2 regions of the Embleya sp. NBC_00888 genome follow, and region 1 is predicted to be linked to the other one. Evidence: riboswitches for the same ligand, from Rfam matches in the RefSeq annotation. Region 1 holds a riboswitch; the other holds the start of a gene.

Region 1 (4,407 bases):
ACGTCTCGGCCGCGGCGGGGGCCGAGGGTGCCGCGGACTCGGTGGGTTGCTCGGACTCCATCGGGTTGCCGGCGACACCCGGCCCCGGCGCGAGGGGGTCGGTTCCCGAGGTCGTGGTCGTCGAACCCGACGACGCCGTCCCGGTCGTGCCGGGCGCACCCCCACCGGAGTCGGTGCGGCCTCCGTTCCCGGCCGAGGTCGTACCGCCGCCCGATCCGCCGTTGGCCGGCGGCGGTTGCGGGTTGTTCGTCGCGGGCGAATTCGGCGGTGTGGGCGTCGCCGGGCGTGCCGGTGCCACGCGCGGGGGCGGGTTGGTGGTCTCGGTCTTGTTCTTGGAGAACGACCAGCCCTCGAAGCTGCCGGGCGGCGGCTTGCGGTTCATCACACCCCACTGGCTGTACGTCCACGAACCGCCGTTGGGGGAATGCCAGTACGACCAGTAGGCGCCGGCCGGAGGCGTGTCGATGCACGGCTCGGAGTTCGCGCCGGGCTTGCCCTCGACCCGGCAGATGAACGCCTCGCCCCAGCGGGCCACACCGGCTATCTCGATGCCCGCGTTCTTGAGCGCGGCGTGGCCGGTGGCCTGGTCACCTCGTGCGCAGCGCACGATGGTCGTGCCGCCCAGTTCCTGGAAGTCGATCACCACCGTGACACCGTTGGCGTCCGGGCAGTAGCCGGGGGTGCCCTTGGAGGTGTCGACCGCGTGCGCGGTCGGCGCGGCGACGGTGACCTGGGCGGTGGCGGGCAGCGCGAGCAGGGCAAGCGCGGTGACCACGCGGGCTGTTCGGCCGCCACTCCCGCGGCGCCTCATGTGTGCTTTCCGCTCTTGCGCCGCGCGCCGGCGCGGACGGCGAGGCCGGTGCCGACCAGTCCGAGGGAGAGCATGAGCAGCCCGCCGACCTGGGCACCGGTCCTGGCGAGGCTTCCGCCGCCGCCCTTCGTGGTGCCGCCACCACCCGAGCTGCTCGTGCCGCCCGACACCGAACCGCCGGTGCCGGCGGCGGTGGTCGTGGTCGTCGCGGACGCGGTGATCGACGCGCTCGCGGTCTGGCTGAGCGAGGTGGTGGGTGTGGCGGACGTCGACGCGGACGGCGTTTGCGACCCGGTGTGAGTGGCCGAGCCGGTGGGCCCCGGGGTGCCGGAGTCGGTCGGCTTCGGCGAGGTCGTGGCGGTACCGGTCGGCTGGGTGGGGGCCTTGCCGAGGTCCCCGAGCGGGACGTCGGTCAGCACGAGCAGGGCCTGTGGGGTCGCGCGGCGCCATTGGTCGCGCTGGAAGTCCGGAATGCCCTCGGCCTGGGCCGAGGTGAGGGCCTCCGCGTTGTAGGCGATCGTGCCGACGTCCTTGGTCGCGGCGCCCGCGTTGTCGGTGGTGATCTGGTGCTTGGCCACCCACGCGGCGGCCTTGTCCGCCTCGGTCGGGAAGCCGGCCGCGTGCAGGGCCTGGCCGGCCAGGCCGGTGCTGTTGGTGTTCGATGCCGCGGTGGGTCCGGAGCCGCCGAACGAACCGTCCTCGCGCTGTTTGGACTTCAGCCAGTCCGCGCCCTTCCTCGCTGCGGCCGCGGCACCGACCGACTTGCTCTCGGTCGCCGCGGAGAGCAGCGCCTGCACGGCCATGCCGGTCGAGTCCGGGTCCAGCACGGTGGTCGGGGTGTCCTGGCAGGTTGCGCCGGTGCTGCCCAACTGGCCCGGGTACAACCGGAATCCGCCGCTGGGGCACTGCTGCTTGATCAGGAAGTCCACCGCGCTCTGCGGCACCCCACCGCTGCGGGCCAGGCCCAGCACGGCCAGCGACTGCCCGAACGCGTTGCTCGAGTCGGGACTGCCGGTGAGCTTGTCCCGGATGCGACCCGCGTCGTCGCCGGCGTCCGCCCCGGCGATCAGGTCGAGCGTCTCCGCGCGCATGTCCAGGTCGCCGAACCTGGTCGGATCGCGGTCGGCGACCACGGCGGCGAAGAGTACCTTCGCGGTGGCACCCGCGATCCGCGAGCCGGGCATGCCCCACTCCTCGGCGCTGTTGTACTTGCGGATGTTGGCGGCCACCGCGTCCGCCGCGGCCTTGAGCGCGACGGGCTGCGAGCGGGTGGCCGACAACGCCATCATCGTGTCGATGGTCAGGCCCCAGTCGGAGCCGGCGAAGCCCGGTATGCCGCCGTCGACCAGTTCCCCGGCCTGCCATTTCGCCGCCGCGACGGCGTTGTCGGCGTGCGGGTTCGCGGCGTCTGCCGACGCGGAGAAGACGGGGGAGGCCGCGACCAGGACCGCGCCGCAGACCGCGACGGCGCCGGTGTTCCTCACGGTGAGCCAGGACATCGATGGGACCCTTCCGAGACCAACGCGTCCCGGGAGCCGACCGATGCCGGGCATCGGTCGGGGGTCCGGGCCTCAGCGTGTAGTCCACGACAGCTGGAGCCTTCAATTCGTACGCACCCAGGCATTCCGACTCGCGGCGGCCTGTCGGCCACCGCCTACGGTTGCGGGTCAGTGCCGGATTTCGACCGGCTTCCCCTGGGTTTCGAACTATGAAGTTGAGGGTGCCGACACACGTCGGCATGTGCAGCATACGGAGCATTCCGGCTGTCGGACAACAGCACGAGCGGGCGATCACGGTGCCGTTCGTCACCAACCGTGAGCCCGCGGCGGACAATCGCGCACCGTTCGGGCGCGCGTGGCCGCCGGGACGACCCCGGACCGCCGGGGCGGGGCGCGCCTGCCCCGCCCCGGCGGTCTCGACTCAGGACGCGGCGTCGGGGAGCGTCGCCCGTACCTCGCGCGCCGCCGCCACCAGGTTCTCCAGCGAGGCGCGAACCTCGGGCCAACCGCGGGTCTTGAGGCCGCAGTCGGGGTTGACCCACAGCCGCTCGGCGGGGATCGCGGTCAACCCCTCGCGCAGCAGAGCGCTCACCTCCTCCGCACTCGGGACGCGCGGGGAGTGGATGTCGTACACACCGGGACCGGCCTCGCGCGGGTAGCCGTGGGCGGCGAGTTCCCGGGCGACCTGCATGTGCGAACGGGCGGCCTCCAGGCTGATCACGTCGGCGTCGAGGTCGTCGATCGCCTGCACGATGTCGCCGAACTCGGCGTAGCACATGTGCGTGTGGATCTGGGTGGCCGCGTGCACGCCGGAGGTGGTCAGCCGGAACGACTCGGTGGCCCAGGCCAGGTATTCGGCGCGGTCCGCGACGCGCAGCGGCAACGTCTCGCGCAGCGCGGGTTCGTCCACCTGGATGACCGAACCACCGGCTGCCTCCAGGTCGTCGACCTCGTCGCGCAGCGCCAGGGCGACCTGCCGGGCGGTGGTTCCGAGCGGCTGGTCGTCGCGCACGAACGACCACGCGAGCATCGTGACGGGTCCGGTGAGCATGCCCTTGACGGGGCGGTCGGACAACGACTGGGCGAACGAGGTCCAGCGCACGGTCATCGGCTCGGGACGGGAGATGTCGCCGGCCAGGATCGGCGGGCGCACGTACCGGGTGCCGTAGGACTGGACCCAGCCGTGCCGGGTGGCCACGTATCCGGTGAGTCGTTCGGCGAAGTACTGCACCATGTCGTTGCGTTCGGCCTCGCCATGCACCAGGACGTCGATCCCGGCCTTCTCCTGGAAGGAGATCACGTCGCGGATCTCGGACTCGATGCGTTCCTCGTAGCCCGCCTCGTCGATGCGTCCGGCGCGCAGATCGGCGCGGGCGGTGCGCAGTTCGCCGGTCTGCGGAAAGGAGCCGATCGTGGTCGTGGGCAGCAACGGCAGCCCCAGGTGCGCGCGTTGGGTCGTGGCGCGCTCGGCGTAGGGCAGGCTGCGCCGGCCGTCCGCGTCGGTGACCGCGGCGGCGCGGGCGCGTACGGCGGGGTCGTGGGTCAGCGCGGAGGCCTTGCGCGCGGCCAGGTCGGCCCGGTTGGCGGCGAGGTGGGTCGCGATGATGTCCGTGCCCTGGCCCAGGCCGCGGGCCAACGTGACGATCTCCTCGGTCTTTTGCCGGGCGAAGGCGAGCCATCGGGAGATCTGCGGGTCGATATCGCGCTCGTCGCCGGCGTCCAGGGGCACATGCAACAGGGAGCAGGACGCGGCCACGTCGACGCGCTCGGCCAGGCCCAGCAGGGTGCCCAGGGTGGCCAGCGACCTGCCGAGGTCGTTGATCCACACGTTGCGCCCGTCGACGACGCCGGCGACCAGGCGCTTGCCGGGCAGTCCGCCGACGGCGGCCAGGGCGTCCAGGTTGGCGCACGCGGCTCCGGTGAAGTCGAGGGCGAGCCCCTCGATCGGCGCCTTGGCCAGGATCGGCAACGCCTCGCCGAGGCGGTCGAAGTACGAGGCGACCAGCAGCCTGGGCCGGTCCGCGAGCGCGCCGAGGTCGCGGTAGGCGCGCGCGATGGCGTTGAGTTCGGCGAAGCTGCGGTCCTGGACCAGCGCGG
Region 2 (4,407 bases), on a different replicon from region 1:
GGCAGTGCGGTACAACTCCCGCACATCCTCCGGGAGTTCGGCGATGCTCTGGACCGAGCCCTCGGCGCGCTTGATCCGGTCGCGGACCGCGGGGGTCCACAGGCCGCGGGCCTTGAGCTCGCGCACCAGGTAGGCGTTGATCTGGAGGAACTCGCCGGACAACGTCTCGCGCTTGAACAGGTTCGACACCTGCGGCTCGATGCACTCGTAGGCACCGGCGATCGAGGCGATGGTCGCGGTCGGCGCGATCGCCACGAGCAGCGAGTTGCGCAGGCCGTGCTCGGCGACCCGGTCGCGCAGCGCGTCCCAGCGCTTGGTCTGGGTCGGGTACACGCCCTCCCACAGGTCCGGCTGGAGCCGGCCGCGCGCGGCGTGCGTCTCGGCGTAGGCCGGGTGCGGGCCGTGCGCCTCGGCGAGCGCCGAGGAGGTCTCCAGCGCGGTCAGGTAGATCTCCTCGGAGATCAGCGTGGACAACTCGCGCGCCTCGACCGAGTCGAACGGCATGCCGAGCGTGAAGAACACGTCCTGCAGGCCCATCAGGCCCAGGCCCACCGGACGCCAGCGCGGGTTGGACGCGGCGGCCTGGTCGGTCGGGTAGTAGTTGATGTCGATCACGCGGTCCAGGAAGACCACCGCGGTGCGCACCGTCGCGCGCAGCTTGTCCCAGTCCATGCCCTGGCCGGCGATCACGTGCGCGCCGAGGTTGACCGAGCCGAGGTTGCACACGGCGGTCTCGCCGTCGCTGGTCACCTCGAGGATCTCGGTGCACAGGTTGGACAGGTGCACCACGTTGCCCGGCTCCGCGGCCTGGTTGCAGGTGCGGTTGGCGGCGTCCTTGAAGGTCATCCAGCCGTTGCCGGTCTGCGCGAGCGTGCGCATCATCCGGGCGTAGAGGTCGCGCGCGGGCATCTGCCGGACGAACCGGCCGTCCCGCTCGGCGGCTTCGTACACCTTGTCGAACTCGGCGCCCCACAGGTCGGGCAGTTCGGGCAGCTCGTTCGGGTCGAACAGCGACCAGACGCCGTCCTCCTCGACCCGGCGCATGAACAGGTCCGGCACCCAGTTGGCCAGGTTGAGGTTGTGCGTGCGGCGCGCGTCCTCACCGGTGTTCTCGCGCAGTTCGAGGAACTCCAGGATGTCCGGGTGCCAGGTCTCCAGGTACACGCAGGCCGCGCCCTTGCGCCGGCCGCCCTGGTTGACCGCGGCCACGGACGAGTCGAGCGTCTTGAGCCACGGCACGATGCCGTTGGAGTGCCCGTTGGTGCCGCGGATCAGCGAGCCGCGCGAACGCACCCGCGACCACGCCACACCGATGCCGCCGGCGAACTTCGACAGTCGGGCGATTCGCCCGTACATGTCGTAGATCGACTCCAGTTCGTCCTTGGGCGAGTCGAGCAGGTAGCACGAGGACATCTGGGTGTGCACGGTGCCGGAGTTGAACAGCGTCGGCGAGCTGGGCAGGTAGGCGAGCGAGGACATCAGCCGGTAGAAGCCGATCGCCTCGCCGGGCTCCTGGGCCAGGCCGCACGCCACGCGCAGCAGGAAGTGCTGCGGGGTCTCGACCACCTTGCGCGAGACCGGGTGGCGCAGCAGGTAGCGGTCGTACACGGTGCGCAGGCCGAAGTACTCGAACCGCCGGTCGCCGTCGACGTCCACGGCGGCGTCCAACTCGGCGGCGTGCTCGGCGACGAACGCCGCGGTCTCCGCGCCGATGACGCCCTCGCGTCGGCCGAGCGCGATGCCGGCGCTGAACGAGGTGACCCCGGCGTCGAGGGCCTCGTCCGCGATCCGGCCGGCGAGCAGGCGCGCGGCGAGCCGCGAGTAGGCGGGTTCCTCGGCGATCAGCTCGGCGGCGGTACGCACCGCCAGGTCCGCGGCCGCTCCCTTGTCCGCGCCCTCGTTGAGACCCGCGACGACCCGGCGGACGACCCGATCCGGATCGACCTCCGGCAGATCGCGCGCCTGGGTGCGCACCAGGGTAGCCAGTTGGTCCTCGGGGCTTTCGTCGATCCGCATCCGGGTCGCGCCCACGCTGTCCACAACGGTCACGTGCTCTCTCCTCGCGAGCTCGTACGTACAGTGACCCCGCGCCCGAAGGCGCGGACAGCCGGCAGGTATTCGGACTCGCGGGCATGCCGGGGCGCCACCGGGCACGATGTGCTCGGCGGGCCGCGGAGTTCCCCGTGGTCGTCGCTCGCCGAACCCCTCTGGGCGTTCGGCACCGCAGGACGACATTCGTTCCCGCTTACCGCTGCGGGGGCAGTCCCGGCTTCACACCGGGTTCCCTCTTGCGTCGCCCCTCCGTTTGACCGGAACGGCGAACCAGCTGCGTCGCAGAGCATATATGTAGTGGCGGGGTGGTCGTCGCACCCCCAGGTGTTGTGTCGTGTCGCGATTCCCGACCTACCACGATTTCGGCCGGGACGGGCCCACTCCCGGCGGCGCGGCCGTCCACACCGGGTGTCGCGGCGCCTCCCGAGCCGAGCGGAATCGTCTCCTCCCGGCGTACGCCCGGCATGACGGTACTCGCGCGCGGGCCGCCGAACGGCCGCACGACACGCCGGCGTTGTGCGCGGCGCGCGTGGCCGGGCGCCTGTCGAACGTGGTGTCCGGGCGTCGAGAGAAAGACTTTCGCGGGGCGGCCGAGCGGGCGAAGGCGAGGCGCCGGGGGCGTACGGTCGGCCGCGGGGTGTGCCGGGCGGGTACGGCGTCCGTCGGGCGTGTCGGCGGGGTGGGAGCCGGGCGTGTCGGCGGGTGCCTCCGGCGGCCGGTGTGGGCGGCCTCGGAGGCGGCCTCGTCGGCGTCCTCAGGGGCGGCCGGCGCGGGGGCCGGCCCCGGGTAGGCGCGCGTGTCGTGCCGGGCGGTCGTGGCATCGGTCCACCGACCGGGGCACCTCCCGGCCCGAGTCGCGCCACTCCGCGACCAACGCCTCGTACACGGGTGTCTCGAACGTCTCGGTGGGCCACGGCCCGAACGGGGCCCGCAGGATCTCCATGCCGACCCAACCGCGCGAGGGAGCGCGAAGTAACCGCCAACCGGGTGATGCCACTCGGTCGATGGACGAATCGACTCGGATACAGGCGCGCGGACCGGCCCGGGCGCACCGATCGCGCCCCTGGGCGGTCGGGCGCCTTCGGGTCGTACTCGGGCCGTACTTTGGCCGCATTCAGACAGCCTTCGGCTATCTTCGGCCGGATTCAGCCGTCTTCGGTGGGTTTCGCCGAGTTTCGGCGGGCCGGGCGCCTTCCGGTCAGGTGCTTTCGGTCCCGATGGTTTCGGTTCGTGCCGTTTTCGATCGTTCGCTTTCGATATGGGCCGCCGCCGTGCGCAGTTCGGCGAACGCCTCGCCGAGCGCCGCCGCCGTCCAGTGCGCGTTCAGGCCGCTCGGGTTCGGCAGCACCCAGATCCGGGTGTCGCCGATGGTCTCGGCCTGCCGACCGACCGCCGCCTTGGGCCGGCCGAAACCGGTCCGGTACGCGCCGATGCCGAGCACGGCCAGCCAGGCCGGCCGGTACGTGCGCACCTTGGCGGTGAGCGCCGCGCCGCCGGCGACGTACTCGTCCCGGCTCAACTCGTCCGCCCGGGCGGTGGTGCGGGCCACCACGTTGGTGATGCCGAGACCGAGCGCGGTCAGCGCGTCCTGCTCGGCGGGCGCGAGTAGGCGGGGCGTGAACCCGGAGGCGTACAGCGCGGGCCAGAACCGGTTGCCGGGGCGGGCGAAGTGCCGCCCGGTCGCGCCGGACCACAGGCCGGGGTTGATCCCGCAGAACAAAACCCGCAGGTTCGGTCCGATCACGTCGGGGATGGTCCGGCCGTGCGCGGCGGCCATCTCGGCGGCGGTGGGATTGCGTCCGGGCGGGATCGGCAGCACGACGGGCTTCGCGGGCGGTCCGGGCTGCGCCGGGGCGCTCACGGCGCCTCCGCGATCAGCGCCGTCCCCACCGACCGGAAGCCGAGCCGGTCGTACACGCGGGCCACGTCCTGGTCGCCGGCCGACAGGAACACCGTCTCGCTCCCGTCGGCGAGCGCGTGCCGGGCCAGTTCCCAGGTCACCGCCGCCGCGAGGCCGCCGCGTCGGGCCGCCGGGAGGGTGGCCACACCGACGATCTCGGTGGTGCCGTACAGGTGTTGATAACTGCCCACGCACAGCGGCCCGGCCGGGCCGTACGCGGCGAACATCACCGTCTCCCCGGTGCGCAGGCGCTCGTTGAGGTAGGACAGCAGACCCGGGTCCTGGCCGAGCGCGGCGGTGTCCCGTTCGGTCGGGCCGTCGGTCCCCGACGCGGTCCCCGGGTTCGCGAAGCCGACCGCCGCGACGCTGTGCACGATCGCCAGGTCGGTCGCGTCCGCCCGGATCCGACGCACCGTCACCAGGTCGGGCAGGGCCGGGCGTTCGGCCGGCTGCTC

Evidence for each region. Region 1 has a riboswitch for cobalamin ahead of OG948_RS46475 (prenyltransferase/squalene oxidase repeat-containing protein). Riboswitches for the same ligand answer to the same signal wherever they lie in the genome.
Region 2: linked by a shared signal. The riboswitch ahead of OG948_RS04315 (ribonucleoside-diphosphate reductase subunit alpha) and the one ahead of OG948_RS46475 (prenyltransferase/squalene oxidase repeat-containing protein) in region 1 are both predicted to bind cobalamin.

The regions. Positions count from the first base shown of each region.
Region 1 is NZ_CP108785.1:2,768,895-2,773,301, forward strand. Features, by position in the region: gene OG948_RS46470 (hypothetical protein) at 1-811, opposite strand, end outside; gene OG948_RS46475 (prenyltransferase/squalene oxidase repeat-containing protein) at 808-2,310, opposite strand; cobalamin riboswitch at 2,409-2,550, opposite strand; gene metE (5-methyltetrahydropteroyltriglutamate--homocysteine S-methyltransferase) at 2,732-4,407, opposite strand, start outside.
Region 2 is NZ_CP108784.1:1,124,653-1,129,059, forward strand. Features, by position in the region: gene OG948_RS04315 (ribonucleoside-diphosphate reductase subunit alpha) at 1-2,016, opposite strand, end outside; cobalamin riboswitch at 2,092-2,342, opposite strand; gene mug (G/U mismatch-specific DNA glycosylase) at 3,251-3,829, opposite strand; gene OG948_RS04325 (GNAT family N-acetyltransferase) at 3,910-4,407, opposite strand, start outside.